DNA from 2 places in the Bacillus sp. KICET-3 genome. Region 1 is predicted to be linked to the other one. Evidence: a T-box and tRNA genes for the amino acid it is inferred to sense, from the RefSeq annotation. Region 1 holds a T-box; the other holds one or more tRNA genes.
What was found. A T-box is a leader RNA that pairs with one kind of tRNA and senses whether it is charged. The one in region 1 lies ahead of trpS (tryptophan--tRNA ligase), so its partner is inferred to be a tRNA-Trp.
Positions count from the first base shown of each region.

Region 2: it has a tRNA-Trp gene. The T-box ahead of trpS (tryptophan--tRNA ligase) is inferred to sense a tRNA for this amino acid. The anticodon was not compared.

Region 1 covers NZ_CP137345.1:1,347,062-1,358,572, forward strand. Annotated here, with positions in the region: gene R5H20_RS06715 (peptide-binding protein) at 1-697, shown strand, start outside; gene R5H20_RS06720 (ABC transporter permease) at 785-1,735, shown strand; gene opp4C (oligopeptide ABC transporter permease) at 1,753-2,667, shown strand; gene R5H20_RS06730 (YjbA family protein) at 2,797-3,549, shown strand; gene trpS (tryptophan--tRNA ligase) at 3,777-4,766, opposite strand; T-box leader at 4,819-5,041, opposite strand; gene R5H20_RS06740 (peptide ABC transporter substrate-binding protein) at 5,502-7,130, shown strand; gene R5H20_RS06745 (ABC transporter permease) at 7,230-8,165, shown strand; gene R5H20_RS06750 (ABC transporter permease) at 8,170-9,087, shown strand; gene R5H20_RS06755 (ABC transporter ATP-binding protein) at 9,101-10,168, shown strand; gene R5H20_RS06760 (ABC transporter ATP-binding protein) at 10,170-11,093, shown strand; gene R5H20_RS06765 (GNAT family N-acetyltransferase) at 11,302-11,511, shown strand, end outside.
Region 2 covers NZ_CP137345.1:995,910-1,007,420, reverse strand. Annotated here, with positions in the region: gene R5H20_RS04995 (M14 family metallopeptidase) at 1-2,325, opposite strand, end outside; gene R5H20_RS04990 (TGS domain-containing protein) at 2,620-3,945, opposite strand; tRNA gene R5H20_RS04985 (tRNA-Leu) at 4,429-4,510, opposite strand; tRNA gene R5H20_RS04980 (tRNA-Leu) at 4,523-4,611, opposite strand; tRNA gene R5H20_RS04975 (tRNA-Cys) at 4,622-4,692, opposite strand; tRNA gene R5H20_RS04970 (tRNA-Gly) at 4,708-4,782, opposite strand; tRNA gene R5H20_RS04965 (tRNA-Gln) at 4,836-4,907, opposite strand; tRNA gene R5H20_RS04960 (tRNA-His) at 4,923-4,995, opposite strand; tRNA gene R5H20_RS04955 (tRNA-Trp) at 5,017-5,090, opposite strand; tRNA gene R5H20_RS04950 (tRNA-Tyr) at 5,098-5,182, opposite strand; tRNA gene R5H20_RS04945 (tRNA-Thr) at 5,189-5,261, opposite strand; tRNA gene R5H20_RS04940 (tRNA-Phe) at 5,268-5,340, opposite strand; tRNA gene R5H20_RS04935 (tRNA-Asp) at 5,358-5,434, opposite strand; tRNA gene R5H20_RS04930 (tRNA-Met) at 5,454-5,530, opposite strand; tRNA gene R5H20_RS04925 (tRNA-Val) at 5,554-5,629, opposite strand; tRNA gene R5H20_RS04920 (tRNA-Glu) at 5,747-5,821, opposite strand; tRNA gene R5H20_RS04915 (tRNA-Ser) at 5,837-5,928, opposite strand; tRNA gene R5H20_RS04910 (tRNA-Asn) at 5,936-6,010, opposite strand; rRNA gene rrf (5S ribosomal RNA) at 6,020-6,135, opposite strand; rRNA gene R5H20_RS04900 (23S ribosomal RNA) at 6,247-9,179, opposite strand; rRNA gene R5H20_RS04895 (16S ribosomal RNA) at 9,385-10,934, opposite strand; gene R5H20_RS04890 (nucleotidyltransferase-like protein) at 11,221-11,511, opposite strand, start outside.

The DNA of each region.
Region 1 (11,511 bases):
CGACCGCCAGGCGATGGTCGATCAGGTTCTTGACGGAGACGGGAAAATCGCCAACATTCCTGAAAGCCCGCTGTCATGGAATTATCCGGACAATGAAGCAGGGATTAAAACGTTTAACCACGACCCTGAAAAAGCGAAAAAAATGCTGAAAGAAGCCGGCTGGTCTGATACGGACGGCGACGGCATTTTAGACAAAGACGGCAAAAAATTCTCCTTCGTCATCAAAACAAACCAGGGCAATAAGACGAGAGAAGACCTCGCAGTTGTCGTTCAGCAGCAGCTAAAAGAAATCGGCATCGAGGCGAAGCCGCAAATCGTCGAGTGGAGCGCTTTGATCGAACAGATGAATCCGCCGAATTGGGATTTCGATGCGATCATCCTAGGCTGGAGCCTTGCCACATTCCCTGATCAAAGCACGATCTTCCATTCGAAAGAAGCGGAAAAAGGGCTGAACTATGTGTGGTATCAAAATAAAGAGCTAGATAAGCTGCTTGACGAGTCCAAAACGCTGAAAGACCGTGAGGATTATAAAAAGGCGTATGAAAAGATCTACAAAATATTGGCGGAAGATCAGCCGTACACGTTCCTGTACTATACGAATTACCACAGAGCGATGCCGGCCAACATGAAAGGCTTTGTTTTCCATCCGAAGGAAGATTTCTATAAAGCCGAAAACTGGTGGCTGGATCAAAAATAAAGGAAATTCCCTTAAGGGGAGGGAGGTTTTTCGGCACGCTTCCTTCCCCTTCATTCTTAAGAATTTTGATAAAAAAGGGGATAAAAGATGATTACATATATCATTCGCAGGACGCTCATGTCGATTCCGATTTTGCTTGGGATTACCATTTTGTCATTCGCGATTATGAAAGCCGCCCCGGGAGATCCGATGGCCTTAATGATGGATCCGACCATCAGCGCCGCCGACCGGGAAAAGTTCATCGAAAAATACGGATTGAATGAACCGGAGCACATTCAATATTTAAAATGGCTCGGCAACATGATTCAGGGGGATTTCGGCACTTCGATCATCAGAAAAGGAATGCCTGTTTCCGAATTGATCATGGCAAGGCTTCCGAATACGCTATTATTAATGCTTGTTTCGACCATTCTCGCTCTTCTCATCTCAATTCCGTTCGGGGTGCTTTCGGCGAGGCGCCCGTATTCGAAGCTGGATTACGGGATTACGTTTACATCGTTTATCGGACTTGCCGTCCCGAATTTTTGGCTTGGGTTGATCCTGATTATGTTTCTCGCGGTCAATTTAGGCTGGTTCCCGACAGGAGGCGTCATGACGATCAATTCAGATTTCAGTTTATGGGATCGCGTCCATCACTTGATTCTGCCCGCGTTCGTACTCGCAGCCGCTGACATGGCGGGGCTCACCCGCTATACAAGGTCAAGCATGCTCGACGTGCTCAGGCAGGATTACATGCGGACGGCCAGAGCGAAAGGGTTTAAAGAAAACCGGGTTGTGTACAAGCATGGGCTTCGAAACGGGCTGCTGCCGGTGATCACGATTTTTGGACTGATGATTCCTTCCTTTATCGGCGGAGCCGTCGTTACGGAACAAATTTTCAGCTGGCCCGGCCTCGGAAAGCTGTTTGTCGATTCCGCTTTTCAAAGAGATTATCCGGTCATCATGGCCATGACCGTCATTTCTGCCGCCCTTGTTGTCATTGGAAATTTAATTGCGGATATTCTCTATGCGGTCGTCGATCCGCGGATTGAGTATTAAGAAGAGGAGGACTCGTCATGACACAGCCAAACCCATCGACGCCTTCACCGGAGATCAGACTGCAGGAAAACGTCGCACCAAAGCCGGAAACAATGACAAAAATCTTTTTTGAAAAGTTTTTCAAAAATAAGCTGGCCGTGCTCGGCGGAATCCTGTTATCCATCATTATCCTGTCGGCTATATTTGCGCCGGTGATTGCTCCGTATCCGCCGGAACAGCAGAATCTGCTGGACAAGCTCAAGCCCCCGAGCGCTGAGCATTTGATGGGAACGGACAAGTTTGGCCGCGATATTTTCAGCCGCCTGCTGTATGGTGCTCAGGTATCCTTGCTTGTCGGCTTTGCTTCTGTACTCGGTTCAATCACAATCGGCACCGTGATCGGTGCGATCGCCGGCTATTTCGGCGGGATCATCGACGCGATCATGATGCGGCTGGTCGATATTGTATTATCAATACCCGACATATTCCTGTTAATTACGCTTGTGACCATTTTTCAGCCTGGTGTAGACAAGCTGATTTTAATTTTCGCCCTGACAAGATGGACGACGACGGCGCGGCTCGTCCGTGGAGAATTTTTATCGCTGAGGTCGAGAGAGTTTGTCCTCGCCGCGAAAACGATCGGGACAAGAAGCCATAAGATCATTTTCTCCCACATCCTGCCGAACGCGATGGGGCCGATTATCGTTGCGGCCACGCTGTCCGTCGGAACGGTCATTCTATCGGAGTCGGCGCTCAGCTATCTCGGCTTCGGCGTTCAGCCGCCGATGGCCAGCTGGGGAAACATGCTCCAGGATGCGCAAAACTTCACGATTATGATTCAGGCGTGGTGGTATCCGCTGTTTCCGGGGCTGATGATTTTAATCACCGTTTTATGCTTTAACTTTGTCGGAGACGGACTGCGCGATGCGCTTGATCCGAAGAATATTAAATAAGAAAGCCGGGGCGCGGCCGCCCTTGGCTTTTTTTCATGCAGCTTTGCCATAATCTTTGCCGGATGGAATAAATTCCTTCCCCCTTGCCTATACTGTGGACAACAGTTTTTATAAAGTGAGGGGTTAGAAATGTTATTTCTTCATGATGTGTGGGTGAACTGGTTTGAGGGAGAAGAAAATGGCTACAACGTCTGCCACTTTCATGAATGGCGGAAGGAAGACAGCGTGGAACTGCTTGACCAGGTCCCTTTGCTGAGGGTTTCGCCGGTTTTGTTCAACTACATAGAAAATGACCTATCAGAGCTTCCGCCGGAATTATTAAATGAGGTCCATCAAAAAGCGTATATTCGCAAAAACCATGAGCGTACACAGCTTGACCATTGCTTCGTTGTGACGGATGGCATCGGAATCCTTGCGGTCGATACGGCCGGCTATTCGATACCGGTCAGAAAAAGCCGTCTCATTCCGAGGCAGGAGCAGCTTGTATATGAAATGGTGAAGGACGTCGAGCCGCAGGAATATGAATTTTCGCCGGAAAAGCTGCAATCTTCAAAGGAATACCACATTCTATCATTATCACCGGAGCATGTCAGAGGACTAACAAGAAAAGAACGCCAGCTGAAACAGCTGTTATTCATGGCGCTTGATCAGCTGAAAGGGCTCAAAAACCGCGCCGAGATCGCCTACTGGTATACGGAATGGAATCCTTACATGTATGAACAGATTAAACGGATGACATTTGAAGAAATCTGGGACATGCTTTTCAATGAAACAATCGACGGCTGGTCGGAGAAACACCGGGATTTCTGTGAAAATTTAATTAAAGGGCAGCCGTTTTTTGAAAAGCTTTGGGAAATTGAAAATGAGTCAAAAGTCAACTAAATTCAAGAAGGCTGTCGGTAGAAGCGGCGGTCTTTTTCAATGGCTTCCTTTAAAATCAAAAAAGGAAGCCGGTCATTTTTCAGACGAAAGCCATGTTTTCTAAAGCATTTACTTATAGGAAGATCGAGTGTGCCAAGCGGCTGAATCAGTGTATCAGGTTTATGTGTCTGTTCTTTATGAAAAACACCTTCTGATTGTCAAAGGACAATTGAGAAGGTGTTTTTTGTTTAGCGTCTTTTGCGGCCGAGGCCCATCGCATTCTCCATTTTTTTCAGCATCTTTCCGGCCGTTTTGTTCGCGCGTTCAGCGCCTTCGTCCAGAATTTGGTCCAATTCCTCGGATTCGATCAATTCATAGTACCGGTCCTGAATCGGTTTCAGCGCATTGATCACCGTTTCAGCCAGGTCGCTTTTAAATTCGCCGTAGCCTTTGCCTTCATATTTGGCTTCAAGCTCTTCAATTGTGACCTGTCCAAGGATGGAATAGATCGTCAGAAGGTTGGACACGCCGGGTTTATTTTCTTTATCATATTTGACGACTCCCTCAGAATCGGTGACGGCGCTTTTGATTTTTTTCTCCAGCTGTTTTGGATCGTCAAGAAGAGTAATGAACGCTTTTTGGTTCGGGTCCGACTTGCTCATTTTTTTGAGCGGATCGGCAAGCGACATAATGCGGGCGCCGACTTTCGGAATTTTCACTTCTGGCACCGTAAAAATGTCATTGTATTTCTTGTTGAAGCGCTCCGCCAGATTCCGGGTCAGTTCCAGATGCTGTTTTTGGTCCTCTCCGACAGGAACGACGTCTGTGCTGTAAAGCAGGATGTCGGCAGCCATTAAAGGAGGATAGGTCAACAAGCCTGAGACGACGGCTTCTTTCCCCTTGGCTTTGTCCTTAAACTGCGTCATGCGCTCAAGCTCGCCGATGTAGGCGACGCACTGCATCATCCAGCCCGCCTGTGCGTGCGCAGGCACCTCGGATTGGATAAACAGCGTCGCTTTTTTCGGATCAAGTCCGACAGCCAGGTAAAGCGCAGCCAGATTGCGGATGTTCTTTCTCAGCTCGAGGCGGTCCTGAGGCACTGTGATTGCATGCTGGTCAACGATGCAAAAATAGCAGTTGTAATCATCCTGCAAATCAACAAATTGCTTCATCGCTCCGATGTAGTTGCCAAGCGTTACAGAACCGCTCGGCTGAATTCCGGAAAAAATCGTTTTCATGAAAATCCCTCTTTTCATTTCAAAATAAAAAGGCCCATTCTTCCCTTAACACAAAAGGGACGAATGAACCGCGGTACCACCCTGATTATTTCATTATGGTCAAAATGAAATCACTTTAGACGTTGTTAACGAAGTCTTCTCCGGCTGAGCCTACTTGCAAATCGTTCGGTCAGCTGCTCCAAAGCCCATTCCACATTCGCCATTATCCGCTCCCAGCGCCGCGGACTCTCTTCAAATGGGAAGAAATGTGTACTCTTCTTTTTCATCGCATTTTATTCATAATTTTATTATATATAAATTTGAAATAAAAGTCACCCGTGTTGAAAAAAAGAATCTGACAATGGGATGAACAAAGTTTCCCGCACCGTGGAAAGTTCTGTATAAAGAATGGGTAATGTTATACGTAAAAAACGTTTCCCGCTGTAAAAAATGACCGATCATTTTAACGAGTTCATGCTTTAAAACAGAGAAGTGTATTCATATCTTTGGCAGATTTTCTGACAAACCTAAATAGTTTGAATAAAAAAATAATTGAAAATTAATATTGCAATAAATTATTCTATTAATTATAATGAATTTGTTCACCTCGGTGTTACAGGTTCTTTACATAATAAATATTCAGAAAAGACGAAACAGAGGAAAAAGTATGGCAAGTGGTCCTATTACTTTTTTATGATAAATCTGAATGTTAAGGAGTAAGGAACTAAAAAAATATGAAACAGGGGGGTTTCTCATTTGAAGAAGCGTTGGTCACTCATCAGTTTAGTTCTTATGTTCACTCTCGTATTAAGTGCCTGCGGTTTCGGCGCAAGTTCTGGCGACGGCGGCAAAAAAGACAGCAAAGGAAAAGACACCCTGAACGTCAATATTAAAACTGAGCCGTTTTCATTAAATCCAGGCCTTGCAAACGATTCAGTTTCTGGAAACGTGCTTCGTCAGACTTTCGAAGGATTGACTACAATCGGAAAAGACGGAAAGCCGGTCGAAGCGGCAGCGGAAAAAATCGAAATCAGCAAAGACCAGAAGACATACACGTTTACAATTCGCGATGGTGCGAAATGGTCAAATGGTGATCCTGTAACAGCAGAGGATTTTGAATATGCCTGGAAATGGGCGCTTGACCCTAAAAACGAATCACAATACGCATACCAGCTTTACTACTTAAAAGGCGGTGAAGCAGCGAACACCGGCAAAGGAAAGATTGACGATGTCGGCGTTAAAGCGGTCAATGACAAGACATTGAAGGTCGAGCTTGAAAAACCGACACCGTACTTCACTGAACTTACAGCATTTTATACTTACTTGCCGGTCAATAAAAAAGTCGCTGAGAAACATCCGAAATGGTATACAAAAGCAGATGAAAATTATGTATCCAACGGACCTTTCAAATTAACATCCTGGAAGCACAGCGGGAATATCGTACTGGAGAAAAACGACCAGTACTGGGATAAAGATTCTGTAAAACTGAAAAAGATTAACATGGCGATGGTCAACGATGCTAATACTGGGCTGAACATGTATAAAAAAGGTGAGCTTGATTTCGTCGGACAGCCTCTTGACGAGATTCCGACAGACGCGATTCCAAGCCTCAAAAAAGAAGGCCTGAACATTGATCCGTTCGCATCTGTTTACCTTTACAAATTCAATACAGCAGCGGCTCCGTTAAACAATGTCAACATCCGCAAAGCCTTGACATACGCGATCAACCGCGAGGCGATCGTCAAGAACATCACACAGGCGGAGCAGATTCCTGCGACTGGATTCGTGCCTCCGGCGGTCACCGGATTTGAATCAAACAAACCATATTTCAAAGATCATGATGTTGCAAAGGCGAAGGAGTTTCTGAACAAAGGCTTGAAAGAGCTCGGTCTGAAAAAAGCGTCTGATCTGCCGAAAATCACGCTTTCCTACAACACGGATGAAGCGCATCAAAAAATCGCTCAGGCTGTACAGGAAATGTGGAGCAAGGATTTAGGCGTTAAAGCTGAATTAAGCAATGAAGAATGGAACGTATACATTGATAAGCTCCATACCGGAAACTATCAAATCGCCCGTTTGGGCTGGGTCGCCGATTTTAACGACGGTATGAACTTCCTTGAAACATACCGCGACAAAGAAGGCGGAAACAACGATACGAACTGGGAGAACGCGGAATACAAAAAACTTCTTTCAAAAGCTTCAACTGAAACAAACGAGGAAAAACGCATCGAGCTGATGAAAGAAGCCGAAGCCATCATCATGGATGAGCTGCCGATCGCTCCGATCTACTTCTACACCATGCCTTACATGCATGATAAGAGTTTAAAAGACTTTGTTTTGACAGGTACCGGAGAGATCTATTTCAAAACCGCGCATTTTGAATAAAACTGCATCACAAAGTATATGGGGGCTTTTGGGACTTTCCCCCATATACTTTTATTTATGATAAAAGGTTAATAGACTGAATATTCGGAGGTGTGTAAAATGATTAAATTTTTAGGTCGTCGTCTTGTTTATATGCTGATTTCTCTATGGGTGATTGTCACAGCCACCTTCTTCCTGATGAGGTCGATACCTGGCGGACCTTTTTCAGGCGAGAAGAAGCTTCCTCCTGCAATAGAAGCCAGCCTCAATTCTTACTATGGTTTAGACCAGCCCCTATTTAAACAATATCTCGACTACCTGGTGTCCGTGGCGAAGTGGGATTTCGGTCCATCATTTAAATATAAAGGACAAACCGTGAACGAATTAATCAACTCCGGTTTTCCGATTTCTTTTACACTGGGAATGGAAGCGATTTGCCTCGCATTGGCTTTCGGCGTATTATTCGGCGTGATCGCGGCGTTGAAGCGAAATAAGTGGCAGGATTATACAGCGATGATCATCGCTGTTATTGGCATCTCTGTGCCGAACTTCATCATGGCCGCGCTTCTGCAGTATGTATTGGCGATGAAGCTTGGCTGGTTCCCTGTCGCACAGTGGGAATCATGGGGACATACCGTATTGCCGGCAATCGCCGTGTCATCGATGCCGATGGCGTTTATCGCCCGTCTGACTCGCTCAAGCATGCTGGAGGTGCTGAGCAGCGACTACATCCGTACGGCGAAGGCGAAAGGCTTGAGCACGTTTGCGGTTACCGTCAAACATGCGATCAGAAACGCGATCATGCCGGTTGTTACATATATGGGACCGATGGCGGCCTCTATTTTAACAGGGACGTTCGTCGTTGAAAAAATCTTCGGCATACCCGGACTCGGCATGCACTTTGTCACAAGCATAACGAACCGCGATTATACAGTGATAATGGGCGTCACCGTGTTTTTCGGCGCGATTTTACTGCTTTGCGTCCTCATTGTTGATATTTTATACGGCTTAATTGATCCGCGCATTAAACTGTTTGGCGCTAAGAAAGGGGAGTAAAAGGATGCAGCAAATACCTAAAGACATGTTTGAGCCTGCAGCTGTTGACCATAGCGAAGCGGAAAAAATCTCAAAGAAAAACCTTTCTTTTTGGACAGACGTATTCTTAAGATTTAAAGAAAACAAGCTGGCGATGTGCGGTCTTGTCGTTCTTATCCTCATAGCTCTGATGGCCATCTTCGCGCCGGTATTCTCGAGCCATGAATATCAGACGACAGATTTAACCAACACGAATAAACCGCCAAGCGCTGAGCACTGGTTTGGTACTGATGACCTTGGAAGGGACGTGTTCGTCCGTACATGGGTCGGCGCACGCATCTCGCTGACAATCGGCCTTGCAGCGGCGTTGATCGACGTTTTGATCGGTGTCATCTGGGGCGCGATTTCCGGCATTAGAGGCGGACGCACAGATGAGATCATGATGAGGATCGCGGATATTTTATGGGCGATTCCTTCCCTGTTGATGACAATCCTTCTTCTCGTCGTAATGGGAAAAGGGCTGATCACCATGATCGTCGCGATGGTCATTACCGGATGGATCAATATGGCGAGAATCGTGCGCGGACAAGTGCTTCAGCTTAAAAACCAGGAATTCGTGCTTGCTTCAAGAACATTGGGCGCGAAAAACTCGCGGATCATCAGAAAGCACCTGCTTCCAAACATCATGAGCCCGATTTTGGTGACGATGACATTAACTGTCCCTACGGCGATTTTCTATGAAGCATTTTTAAGCTATCTTGGTCTCGGCGTTCCGCAACCTTTGGCAAGCTGGGGAACGATGGCAACCGATGGTGTGCAGGGCTTGGAATATTATCCTTGGCGCTTGTTCTTCCCGGCTACATTTATCTGCCTGACCATGTTTGCATTTAACGTTATCGGCGACGGATTGCGCGATGCTTTAGATCCGAAGCTGCGTAAATAAAGGAGTGAGAATGATGAAACACTTACTTGAAGTGAAAGATTTAGCCATTTCGTTTAAAACATATGCCGGAGAAGTCCAGGCCATCCGCGGCGTTAATTTTCACGTTGACAAAGGAGAAACGCTGGCGATTGTCGGAGAATCCGGATCGGGCAAAAGCGTCACTTCACAAGCGATCATGAAGCTGATTCCAATGCCGCCGGGCTATTTTAAAAGCGGACAAATTTTATTTAACGGACAAGATCTCGTGCCTAAATCGGAAAAAGAAATGCAATCGATTCGCGGCAAGGAGATCGGCATGATCTTTCAAGATCCGATGACTTCCCTAAACCCGACGATGAAAGTAGGGCGCCAAATCACAGAAGTGTTGTTTAAGCATGAAACCATTTCAAAAGAAGACGCGCATAAGCGGGCAGTTGAACTTCTCAGCCTGGTGGGGATACCAATGCCTGAACGGCGCGTGAACCAATATCCGCACGAATTCAGCGGGGGAATGAGACAGCGGGTTGTCATCGCGATGGCGCTTGCCGCCAATCCGAAGCTTCTGATCGCCGACGAACCGACGACAGCCCTTGACGTTACGATCCAGGCGCAAATTTTGGAGCTGATGAAGGAGCTGCAGAAAAAGATTGAAACATCGATCATTTTCATCACGCACGATCTCGGAGTTGTTGCGAACGTAGCGGACAGAGTAGCCGTCATGTATGCCGGACAGATCGTGGAGATTGGAACGGTTGATGAAATTTTCTACAATCCGAAGCATCCGTACACATGGGGGCTGTTAGCTTCAATGCCTAGCCTTGATCATAACGGAGAAGAGGAACTGATGGCGATACCGGGATCACCGCCTGATCTGACCAATCCGCCGAAAGGCGACGCGTTTGCATTAAGAAGCCCTTATGCCATGAAGATCGATTTTGAACAGGAGCCGCCAATGTTCAAAATTTCTGATACGCATTATGTGAAATCCTGGCTCTTGCATCCTGATGCGCCAAAGGTTGAACCGCCCGCGGCTGTCAAAAGCAAAATGAGGGAGTTTAAAGATCACTACGAAAAACCGGTTCAAGTGAAAGAAGGTGAATGATATGGCGGAAAAACTGCTCGAAATCAAGAACTTAAAACAGCATTTCACAACGCCAAAAGGAACTGTGAAAGCTGTTGACGGAATCTCATTTGACATTTATAAAGGGGAAACACTTGGTCTCGTCGGGGAATCGGGCTGCGGAAAATCGACGACAGGGCGCTCCATCATCCGGTTGTACCAAGCAACCTCTGGTGAAGTGTTCTTTAAAGGAAAGAATGTGCACGGCAAAAAATCCGCCAAAGAGCTTCTCGAATTCAACCGGAAGATGCAGATGATCTTCCAGGATCCATATGCTTCATTAAATCCGCGGATGACGGTTGCGGACATTATCGCTGAAGGGATCGACATCCACGGGTTGGCCAAAACGAAAAAGGAGCGTCTGGAACGGGTCCACGAACTTTTAAAGCTGGTCGGATTGAATAAAGAACACGCCAACCGCTATCCGCATGAATTTTCCGGAGGTCAGCGCCAGCGGATCGGAATCGCAAGGGCGCTGGCGGTAGAACCGGAGTTTATCATTGCCGATGAGCCGATTTCAGCACTTGACGTATCCATCCAGGCTCAGGTCGTCAATTTAATGAAAGATTTGCAGAAAGATAAAGGGCTGACATACTTATTCATCGCCCACGATTTGTCAATGGTGAAATACATCAGCGACCGGATCGGCGTCATGTATTTCGGCAAGCTTGTCGAATTGGCGCCGGCAGACGAATTATACGAAAATCCGCTTCATCCTTATACACAGTCGCTTCTTTCAGCGATTCCTCTTCCGGATCCGGATTATGAACGGACACGGGTTCGAAAAACGTACGATCCGTCCGTCCATAAATTGAAAGACGGCGAACAGATGGAGCTTCGCGAAGTGAAGCCGGGTCATTTTGTCATGTGTTCCGAGGAAGAATTTGCAGCATATCAGTCAAAATAAAAGCACAGAAGGCAGCCGAAACGGCTGTCTTTTTTTATATGCTTTTTCAAAAAAAATTGAAACTTTCAGGTGAAACATCCGTCTTAGTATATAAGCAACAAGTTGTTGCCCTTGCTCCTATTCTTTGCAAGAGATATTGGTTTAATTTCATGAGAAAGCGGGTATATCTAAAGTGTGAATCAAAAGAACATCCATAAGGAGCAAATAAATGAACTGGTATGAGAAGCTTAGCGAGTATTTTCCTGTTGAAGAAATGAAGTCGAAAAAGCATATGGAAGCATTATTAAGGGAACGAAGCGATATCTACCATAAAGAGGAAGGCAGGCATCACGTCTTGATGTATGCCGAGTTTGATTCCTTTATATTCATCGACTATTTATTCGTTTCAAAAGATGCAAGAGGCCAGGGGCTCGGTTCA
Region 2 (11,511 bases), 350 kb from region 1:
TGCGCCCGACTGTTCTGATGTGACTTTAAAGCCCAGATTTTTCAGTACATATGCCGCTTCACCTAGTGCTCCTACAGTAGAAGCCTTGAGGATTTTGCCGCTTGGTTTCTTATGCCTGAATGCGCTCACGTCGAGATAGTACTTGGAAGCCAATGGGTACAGGTCCTTGTAGGCAACCAAGAAGTCACCCGCTTGATAGCCTGATCCGCTCTTGGTGAGCATTGTAACGGTCTTGCCGGCTGCCAGTAACTCGTTGACCGCCTTTATCGCATCATTGTTTGTGTTCTGAATCAGAACATAATCTGAGCGTTTTGGCATTTTAGTCCCCGGAAACGATACGGATGTGACTCGAGAAGTCTTGCCTGTGAACACCCCGGCATTCCGAATCACATAACGGTCAAATCCGCGCATATCATGGAAATTTTGAATGATCTCACCGGCTATCATTTCATAATCAGATACATCTATTCCATCATACAAGACCAAGTTCGCGAGGCCGCGGTTTGCCTGGTGCATGTTTACAATAAATGATCCTGCCGGATATGTTTTTCCGTTAACGGTTACCGCTTTTGTTGATCGTTCAACCTTTACGCCGTTGCGAAGGAAGTACTCAACCATCTTATAGGTTTCCAGCACATTCTTTTGGATGTTTTTATCAACCGGCAGTACGTAATATTCCGGGAAGAAGTTTTGGTTGCCCTTCCGCGGACGGCCGATCTCTTCATTTTTGGCGTTGATCAAGTAATGATCGACAGCACGATCATCGATATTGTCCACCCCGCGCTCGAATATTTTTAATTGGTTCAGGAACAGTTCTTCTTTCTTCCCTGCTACATATTTTGCAGCTGCCGCAGAACTGTAATACAGAACTTTGGTAGACTCCTCATTCGACTCGGGCGTTTCCAGCGTGTGCCCCATCGCACCGTGATACATGGCGAATGCAGCGGTATATGCTGCAGATGCATCATCCCATCCTGAAGCGGTGCCTTTTGACACATAATTCGGATCTTCTGCAGTTTTCCGATGTTCTTCATAAGGGATGTGATAGTAGTCGTACTTCGTATTTGCAATCCCTGCCTCACCCATAGCCTTTGCCTGTTCCACCATGTGATCAATCAAAAGATCATACTCAACGTTCGGGTTATGAGGCGGAGTAGAGGGCTCAATCAGGAAATTGGCATCGAACCCGTGCATATCCAGAAAAGACAGCGGCGACCACTTCGCGATTTGCTCCGTTATGCTGCGCGTTTCAGGCTGGGTTTGATAAGAATTATCCCGGTTCAAATCGAAATCCTCAGCATTCGAACGTGTTGTATGAACCCGGCCATCAGGATTGTCAGTATAAACGAACAGAAAGAAAACATTATTCAATGCATCGTCTATATTCAAAGTTGTCTTGCTTTTCTTGCCATTCGGCAGGACTGTATCATACGTAATGCTCTTATCCAATGCCATTGACTTAAAGTAATTCATGATCGCGTCGACTCCAGGCGCTTCATTCGGATGAATATTGTTCAGCCAGATCGGCACCTTATAGTCGCCAAATGCGCCGGATTTAATATCGGCCTGCAATTTCTTCGGGTCATTCAGCATGGCAGGGTGGGTCACCTTCTGATACTTATCGACAGAGGCTTTATCCTTGGCAAGTACCGTTAAATAGATATCACGGCCTTCGACCGATTTTCCAATGGAAGTCGTTTTGATATATCTGTTGTTTTTTTGCGCAGCTTTTGCTGTGACGGCATCGATCTCCGGTTTCAGCTCATCGTAAGTGCGGAAGCTGTCATACGGCGTCAATTTTACGGGAGCATGAGCAATGACTTGTCCGTTCGCTGTTGCTGCCAGATCAAATGTGCCCATCAGCGATGCGTATAGCGGACGCTGCAATCGCGGCTCCGCCAGATTGACTGTGTCGTAAGGAAGATCGAAGTTGATGTTAGCATGAACCTTGCCGTTGGTCACTTTTACATGGTCAACCGTAATGAAAGGTGCACCGGTGTAACCACGGTCCTTATATTTTTTCCATTGAGACAGCGGTTTGCCGTCATACGTCCAGCTTAAGCTCTTCACATCAACACCTTGCGGAAGCTTAAACGCAGCATGAAGCGTTCGTTTCTCTGTCATCGAAGCAACATTGTTGTCCAGTTTTAGCTTCTGAGATTTTTTAGTCTTATTTAGATTGGACGTCTTTACTTTTGTCTGCTGACCGGACGCCATCCCCTTGGCAGCCTGCGCCATAGCAACGCCGGGGGTTATCGCTCCCAGCAGCATCATAAGCGATAAGACCAACATCAGATAACACGTTGTGAACGTTTTTTTAAACATAGAAAAATGCCAACCCCGTTTCTGTACTGAGCGCGATATTTTCAAGTTGTTACATTGATAAGAAAAAAGTTAATCCTGGTTCTAGCAGATTCTAAGCTTCTGCATTTCGTTTAAACCTGCAGAACCTTGGTTCTGAAAATAACAAAGTATTTCAACAAGCTTACAACTTCCTCATACTGCTTCAGCAGAACTCATCCACCGCGTACTCCGATATATCTCGGAGTTCACGCTTATAAGGCTGTCTGCTCAGACGTTTCCTTCAGGCAATACTTACGAAATGTTAAAGACGAGCGCCTACCTCAGTGTTGGTCCCATAACTGGTCCCAAGGCGCTGAATGCCCGATCAAAACGTCGCATCGCTGTCTCGAGCGGACCGGTAGGGAGCTGTGCAATCAACCACCCTGTCACCATCGTCACGGTTGCGACGAGCAGATCACCGAATGGAATCGCCCCGATATCATACTCGACCCCCGATAGTTCGAGACCCCATATCACGACAAACTGAGCTGCATACATTGTCAACGCTACACGTCCGACTCCCGCGAATGGCATTAACACACCAGAGTTCTTCTTCGGTACGAGACATACCAGTCCCAGCGTCAAAAATGCGGCCCCCAGCCCCAGCAGTGTCTGGAACGTTGACGCACTGTGCGGAGCAATCGAAAGAAGATTATGCCACAGAGGCGGTTCCACGTTGAACGGCCAGATTGCATACTGGTCCGGCTGGGTGGCGGCGGTGCCTTGAACGCCTACGAGCCACTCTTCAAAGGAACGGCTCAGCCCTGGAAGAACGAAAGCGCCCAGCACCTTAGAGACAGCGAGCATGATTGCGCCGCTGCCCACTAGCCAGAGTGCAGTACGCGTCTTGGTCAGATCAAAGCGCCCGATCGCCATACCGGCGACAAAAGCGGGTGCAAGTGCGAGCGCGGACAGCGGGCCGCCTGCAATATCACCAAGTAAGTACGCTCCCGACAGGACGCTGCCTCCGAGAATCATCAGCGGCGGACTCACTGCAATCAAAGCTGCTGCCGTTGCAACGAGTACACGCGTCGAACGACGAACGAGCACCAACGCCAGCACAAACAGTGCCGCATAAGCGGGCAAGATCACCCCGAACGGAGTATTCAGCATGATGAGCAGATATCCTATCATATCGATAAATACCGCGCGGGCAAGCATCCGCGTCCGAAATGCGGCCGGGTCTGTTCCTCGATCCATCATGCGCCCGGCCATGATCGAGTAGGAAATGCCGCCACAAAGCACAAATAACAGCGTCGTATTCCCGGAGACGATTGAACCGTTCGTCTCGTTCAAGGCGAAGTGCTGCAAATACATCCCTATCACCGCCAGCCCCCGAGCTGCATCAAGCGCCACAATACGCCCTGTGCCCCGCGAATTCTTCCTCCGTACGATCTTCTGCCCTTCGGCCGAGTCCCGGGTGACGATTTCAACGTGCGCACCGTCCTGAAGCGGAGTTGATAAATTGACCAGCTTTCCGTTTAATTTGCCTGCAACCGCATTTTCCAGTCCGCAGCTAATGGAAGCCGCGACATCCTCGATGCTTGCTTCCTCTTCATATTCTCTGATAGACCCATCAGGCAGTTTAATACTGATTGACAACTTGTTTTCCTCCTCAAAAGATTAATGCTTACGTGTTCTATTTTTTCTTTGCCTATATTTGGATGAGATCTTGCTGTATTCCAATATAGCGGGCAGATGTAGCTAAAGTTTGATCAACTTGTAAACAAAACGTAAACAGATGTCTAAACTGTGGAGGGTAAGAACATATACACTTGTGATCCAAAATTTGTGTCGAGGAAAATTCTCTAAACAAATAAAAGCACCTTGTCGATGACAGGTGCCTGGTTCTTGCTAAAAGAGCTCATTTGATTGGAGGGGTTTCAATAAGGGGATCGTCAAGCAAGAGGCTGAGCTGCTTGAATGCTATAAACCATTTCATGATACGATTAATGAAGGCCGCGGACAACAACTGATCATTGAGTTTATTTTGGCAGGTTTGCCGCTTGGATGAGGAATAAATAAAAAGAGCGTTCCTTATAAAAGGAACGCTCTTTCATCGTTTGGCAATACGATGTTTAGTGATACCGGTGGTCGGGGTCGAACCGACACTCCCGAAGGAACACGATTTTGAGTCGTGCGCGTCTGCCAATTCCGCCACACCGGCATGTGTGAGCTATGGTGCCGAGGGCCGGACTTGAACCGGCACGGTAGTCACCTACCGCAGGATTTTAAGTCCTGTGTGTCTGCCAATTCCACCACCCCGGCAAGGGCACTAAGGCGACACCCGGATTCGAACCGGGGATAAAGGTTTTGCAGACCTCTGCCTTACCACTTGGCTATGCCGCCATCATTTTAGAAAATTGGAGCGGAAGACGGGATTCGAACCCGCGACCCCCACCTTGGCAAGGTGGTGTTCTACCACTGAACTACTTCCGCATGTTAATGATGAACTCATTTTATCATATTCAGCTTATTGATAAAAGATGAAACTGGGCTAGCTGGATTCGAACCAGCGCATGACGGAGTCAAAGTCCGTTGCCTTACCGCTTGGCTATAGCCCAATATTATTCATAAAGGGCGATTGATGGGAATCGAACCCACGAATGCCAGAGCCACAATCTGGTGCGTTAACCACTTCGCCACAACCGCCATAAATTCTAAGGTGTAAATTGGCAGGGGCAGTAGGAATCGAACCCACACCGGAGGTTTTGGAGACCTCTGTTCTACCGTTAAACTATGCCCCTAAAAGAATGGTGGAGGGGGACGGATTCGAACCGCCGAACCCTGAGGGAGCGGATTTACAGTCCGCCGCGTTTAGCCACTTCGCTACCCCTCCAAACAGTGCCGGCCAGAGGACTTGAACCCCCAACCTACTGATTACAAGTCAGTTGCTCTACCAATTGAGCTAGACCGGCAAAAGGTGGCTCGGGACGGAATCGAACCGCCGACACACGGATTTTCAGTCCGTTGCTCTACCAACTGAGCTACCGAGCCGTATATTCAAACTTCAATGGCGGTCCGGACGGGACTCGAACCCGCGACCTCCTGCGTGACAGGCAGGCATTCTAACCAACTGAACTACCGGACCATTTTTATTTAATCTGTTTTGGTTGCGGGGGCAGGATTTGAACCTGCGACCTTCGGGTTATGAGCCCGACGAGCTACCGAACTGCTCCACCCCGCGATAATGTGAAATTTTAATAGATATGGTGGAGGATGACGGGATCGAACCGCCGACCCTCTGCTTGTAAGGCAGATGCTCTCCCAGCTGAGCTAATCCTCCGCAGTACAGGACGTACAAGTGCATGCGTTGCAACAGGCCATCGCATTCTTAACATGCCTTCCTTTAAAAAGCTCTGGCGAAATGCTTGTGCTTCTTAACGTGCTGTCCAAAAAAGAATGGTGACCCGTACGGGATTCGAACCCGTGTTACCGCCGTGAAAGGGCGGTGTCTTAACCACTTGACCAACGGGCCAGACGTATTTGAAAGTGGCGGAGAGCAAGGGATTCGAACCCTTGAGACGGCGTTGACCGCCTACACGATTTCCAATCGTGCTCCTTCGACCACTCGGACAGCTCTCCAATAAAATGGCTCCGCAGGCAGGATTCGAACCTGCGACCGATCGGTTAACAGCCGATAGCTCTACCACTGAGCTACTGCGGAATATGGTCTGCCTGGCGATGTCCTACTCTCGCAGGGGGAGACCCCCAACTACCATCGGCGCTGAAGAGCTTAACTTCCGTGTTCGGCATGGGAACGGGTGTGACCTCTTCGCCATCATCACCAGACAATTTAGTGACAAAGATCATTATACTATGTATTTGAAAAAATGCAAGAGCATTTTTCGAGAAATTATTCTCTCAAAACTAGATAACGGGTAAAGACCATTCACAAATATTTAGGTTAAGTCCTCGATCGATTAGTATCTGTCAGCTCCATGTGTCGCCACACTTCCACCTCAGACCTATCAACCTGATCATCTTTCAGGGATCTTACTTCCTTATAGGAATGGGAAATCTCATCTTGAGGGGGGCTTCATGCTTAGATGCTTTCAGCACTTATCCCGTCCGCACATAGCTACCCAGCGATGCCCTTGGCAGAACAACTGGTACACCAGCGGTGCGTCCATCCCGGTCCTCTCGTACTAAGGACAGCTCCTCTCAAATTTCCTGCGCCCGCGACGGATAGGGACCGAACTGTCTCACGACGTTCTGAACCCAGCTCGCGTACCGCTTTAATGGGCGAACAGCCCAACCCTTGGGACCGACTACAGCCCCAGGATGCGATGAGCCGACATCGAGGTGCCAAACCTCCCCGTCGATGTGGACTCTTGGGGGAGATAAGCCTGTTATCCCCGGGGTAGCTTTTATCCGTTGAGCGATGGCCCTTCCATGCGGAACCACCGGATCACTAAGCCCGACTTTCGTCCCTGCTCGACTTGTAGGTCTCGCAGTCAAGCTCCCTTGTGCCTTTACACTCTGCGAATGATTTCCAACCATTCTGAGGGAACCTTTGGGCGCCTCCGTTACCTTTTAGGAGGCGACCGCCCCAGTCAAACTGCCCACCTGACACTGTCTCCCTGCCCGATAAGGGCAGCGGGTTAGAAGGTCAATACAGCCAGGGTAGTATCCCACCGATGCCTCCACCGAAGCTGGCGCTCCGGTTTCCAAGGCTCCTACCTATCCTGTACAAGCTGTACCAACATTCAATATCAGGCTGCAGTAAAGCTCCACGGGGTCTTTCCGTCCTGTCGCGGGTAACCTGCATCTTCACAGGTACTATAATTTCACCGAGTCTCTCGTTGAGACAGTGCCCAGATCGTTGCGCCTTTCGTGCGGGTCGGAACTTACCCGACAAGGAATTTCGCTACCTTAGGACCGTTATAGTTACGGCCGCCGTTTACTGGGGCTTCAATTCGCACCTTCGCATACGCTAAGCGCTCCTCTTAACCTTCCAGCACCGGGCAGGCGTCAGCCCCTATACTTCGCCTTGCGGCTTCGCAGAGACCTGTGTTTTTGCTAAACAGTCGCCTGGGCCTATTCACTGCGGCTCTCTCGGGCTTGCACCCTAACAGAGCACCCCTTCTCCCGAAGTTACGGGGTCATTTTGCCGAGTTCCTTAACGAGAGTTCTCTCGATCACCTTAGGATTCTCTCCTCGCCTACCTGTGTCGGTTTGCGGTACGGGCACCTCTCACCTCGCTAGAGGCTTTTCTTGGCAGTGTGGAATCAGGAACTTCGCTACTATATTTCACTCGCCATTACAGCTCAGCCTTATATGGGAAACGGATTTGCCTATTTCCCAGCCTAACTGCTTGGACGCGGATATCCAATACCGCGCTTACCCTATCCTCCTGCGTCCCCCCATTGCTCAAATGGTGAGGAGGTGGTACAGGAATATCAACCTGTTATCCATCGCCTACGCCTTTCGGCCTCGGCTTAGGTCCCGACTAACCCTGAGCGGACGAGCCTTCCTCAGGAAACCTTAGGCATTCGGTGGAGGGGATTCTCACCCCTCTTTCGCTACTCATACCGGCATTCTCACTTCTAAGCGCTCCACGAGTCCTTCCGGTCTCGCTTCACAGCCCTTAGAACGCTCTCCTACCACTGTTCGCAAGAACAGTCCGCAGCTTCGGTGATACGTTTAGCCCCGGTACATTTTCGGCGCAGAGTCACTCGACCAGTGAGCTATTACGCACTCTTTAAATGGTGGCTGCTTCTAAGCCAACATCCTGGTTGTCTAAGCAACTCCACATCCTTTTCCACTTAACGTATACTTTGGGACCTTAGCTGGCGGTCTGGGCTGTTTCCCTTTCGACTACGGATCTTATCACTCGCAGTCTGACTCCCAAGGATAAGTCTTTGGCATTCGGAGTTTGACTGAATTCGGTAACCCGGTAGGGGCCCCTAGTCCAATCAGTGCTCTACCTCCAAGACTCTTACCTTGAGGCTAGCCCTAAAGCTATTTCGGAGAGAACCAGCTATCTCCAGGTTCGATTGGCATTTCACCCCTACCCACACCTCATCCCCGCACTTTTCAACGTGCGTGGGTTCGGGCCTCCATTCAGTGTTACCTGAACTTCACCCTGGACATGGGTAGATCACCTGGTTTCGGGTCTACGACCACGTACTCATGCGCCCTATTCAGACTCGCTTTCGCTGCGGCTCCGTCTTTTCAAACTTAACCTTGCACGGGATCGTAACTCGCCGGTTCATTCTACAAAAGGCACGCCATCACCCGTTAACGGGCTCTGACTACTTGTAGGCACACGGTTTCAGGATCTCTTTCACTCCCCTTCCGGGGTGCTTTTCACCTTTCCCTCACGGTACTGGTTCACTATCGGTCACTAGGGAGTATTTAGCCTTGGGAGATGGTCCTCCCGGATTCCGACGGAATTTCACGTGTTCCGCCGTACTCAGGATCCACTCAGGAGAGAACGAAGTTTTGACTACAGGGCTGTTACCTCCTATGGCGGGCCTTTCCAGACCTCTTCATCTACCCCGTTCTTTTGTAACTCCGTATAGAGTGTCCTACAACCCCAAGAGGCAAGCCTCTTGGTTTGGGCTGTTCCCGTTTCGCTCGCCGCTACTCAGGGAATCGCATTTGCTTTCTCTTCCTCCGGGTACTTAGATGTTTCAGTTCCCCGGGTCTGCCTTCTCATATCCTATGAATTCAGATATGGATACTGCTCCATTACGAGCAGTGGGTTTCCCCATTCGGAAATCTCCGGATCAAAGCTTGCTTACAGCTCCCCGAAGCATATCGGTGTTCGTCCCGTCCTTCATCGGCTCCTAGTGCCAAGGCATCCACCGTGCGCCCTTTCTAACTTAACCGTTAAAAAGAATCACTACGTGATATCTTGCATTACAATTGAATGTGAATGTCTACTTTCGTTATCTAGTTTTCAAAGAACAACGTGCAGTGCCGCACAGGATGTGCAAACACTTGTTTGAAGGAATGATCCTTCAAAACTAAACAAGATCCAAACGCACCTGTCTATAAGACCGCGAGGTCTTATATTCCGTATAATATCCTTAGAAAGGAGGTGATCCAGCCGCACCTTCCGATACGGCTACCTTGTTACGACTTCACCCCAATCATCTGTCCCACCTTCGGCGGCTGGCTCCAAAAGGTTACCTCACCGACTTCGGGTGTTACAAACTCTCGTGGTGTGACGGGCGGTGTGTACAAGGCCCGGGAACGTATTCACCGCGGCATGCTGATCCGCGATTACTAGCGATTCCAGCTTCACGCAGTCGAGTTGCAGACTGCGATCCGAACTGAGAGCAGATTTGTGGGATTGGCTTAGCCTCGCGGCTTCGCTGCCCTTTGTTCTGCCCATTGTAGCACGTGTGTAGCCCAGGTCATAAGGGGCATGATGATTTGACGTCATCCCCACCTTCCTCCGGTTTGTCACCGGCAGTCACCTTAGAGTGCCCAACTGAATGCTGGCAACTAAGATCAAGGGTTGCGCTCGTTGCGGGACTTAACCCAACATCTCACGACACGAGCTGACGACAACCATGCACCACCTGTCACTCTGCCCCCGAAGGGGAAGCCCTATCTCTAGGGGTGTCAGAGGATGTCAAGACCTGGTAAGGTTCTTCGCGTTGCTTCGAATTAAACCACATGCTCCACCGCTTGTGCGGGCCCCCGTCAATTCCTTTGAGTTTCAGTCTTGCGACCGTACTCCCCAGGCGGAGTGCTTAATGCGTTTGCTGCAGCACTAAAGGGCGGAAACCCTCTAACACTTAGCACTCATCGTTTACGGCGTGGACTACCAGGGTATCTAATCCTGTTCGCTCCCCACGCTTTCGCGCCTCAGCGTCAGTTACAGACCAGAGAGTCGCCTTCGCCACTGGTGTTCCTCCACATCTCTACGCATTTCACCGCTACACGTGGAATTCCACTCTCCTCTTCTGCACTCAAGTTCCCCAGTTTCCAATGGCCCTCCCCGGTTGAGCCGGGGGCTTTCACATCAGACTTAAGAAACCGCCTGCGCGCGCTTTACGCCCAATAATTCCGGACAACGCTTGCCACCTACGTATTACCGCGGCTGCTGGCACGTAGTTAGCCGTGGCTTTCTGGTTAGGTACCGTCAAGGTACCGCCCTGTTCGAACGATACTTGTTCTTCCCTAACAACAGAGTTTTACGATCCGAAAACCTTCATCACTCACGCGGCGTTGCTCCGTCAGACTTTCGTCCATTGCGGAAGATTCCCTACTGCTGCCTCCCGTAGGAGTCTGGGCCGTGTCTCAGTCCCAGTGTGGCCGATCACCCTCTCAGGTCGGCTACGCATCGTCGCCTTGGTGAGCCGTTACCTCACCAACTAGCTAATGCGCCGCGGGTCCATCTGTAAGTGGTAGCTAAAAGCCACCTTTTATAATTGAACCATGCGGTTCAATCAAGCATCCGGTATTAGCCCCGGTTTCCCGGAGTTATCCCAGTCTTACAGGCAGGTTACCCACGTGTTACTCACCCGTCCGCCGCTAACCTAAGGGAGCAAGCTCCCGTCGGTTCGCTCGACTTGCATGTATTAGGCACGCCGCCAGCGTTCGTCCTGAGCCAGGATCAAACTCTCCATGAAATAATGGAGCGCAGATTAAGCTCGTCACATCCTGTGACAACATCTGCATGACCTGCATCGTGCAGGCCCCTGACTACGCACATTCGCATGCGCGATTTATTTAATGAATTAACAGGTACGTTTTGTCTTGTTTAGTTTTCAAAGATCATTTCCGCTTCAATCAGAAGCGACTTTATTAGTATAACATTTTCAACTAGGCGTGTCAAATGTTTTTTATTTTTTTCAGTCGCTGCTGCTTTAGTAAAAAACCGTTTCGCTAACAGCGACGTCTAATAATATATCACCATCAAGAATCAGAGTCAACACTTTTTTTTATAAAATATCCTCGGTGAAAAATCTTTTGTCCCTTTGTTTCAATCGGCTCTACTCCAACCAGGTCCTTTTCGACCAAAAACTCAAGAATAGCGCCGAGGTCCGCCGTGAAATATTTAAGCTCAGGATGTGTGAGCAGTTCGGCAAATTGCCAAACGTTTTTTTCGCCCATCACATTCAGAATGTGTGCGGCTCCGATTTCAGCTTTGGAATGAATGAGAAAATCGCTTGCGAGGAATAATAACTCCAGCCGTTTTTGCAGACT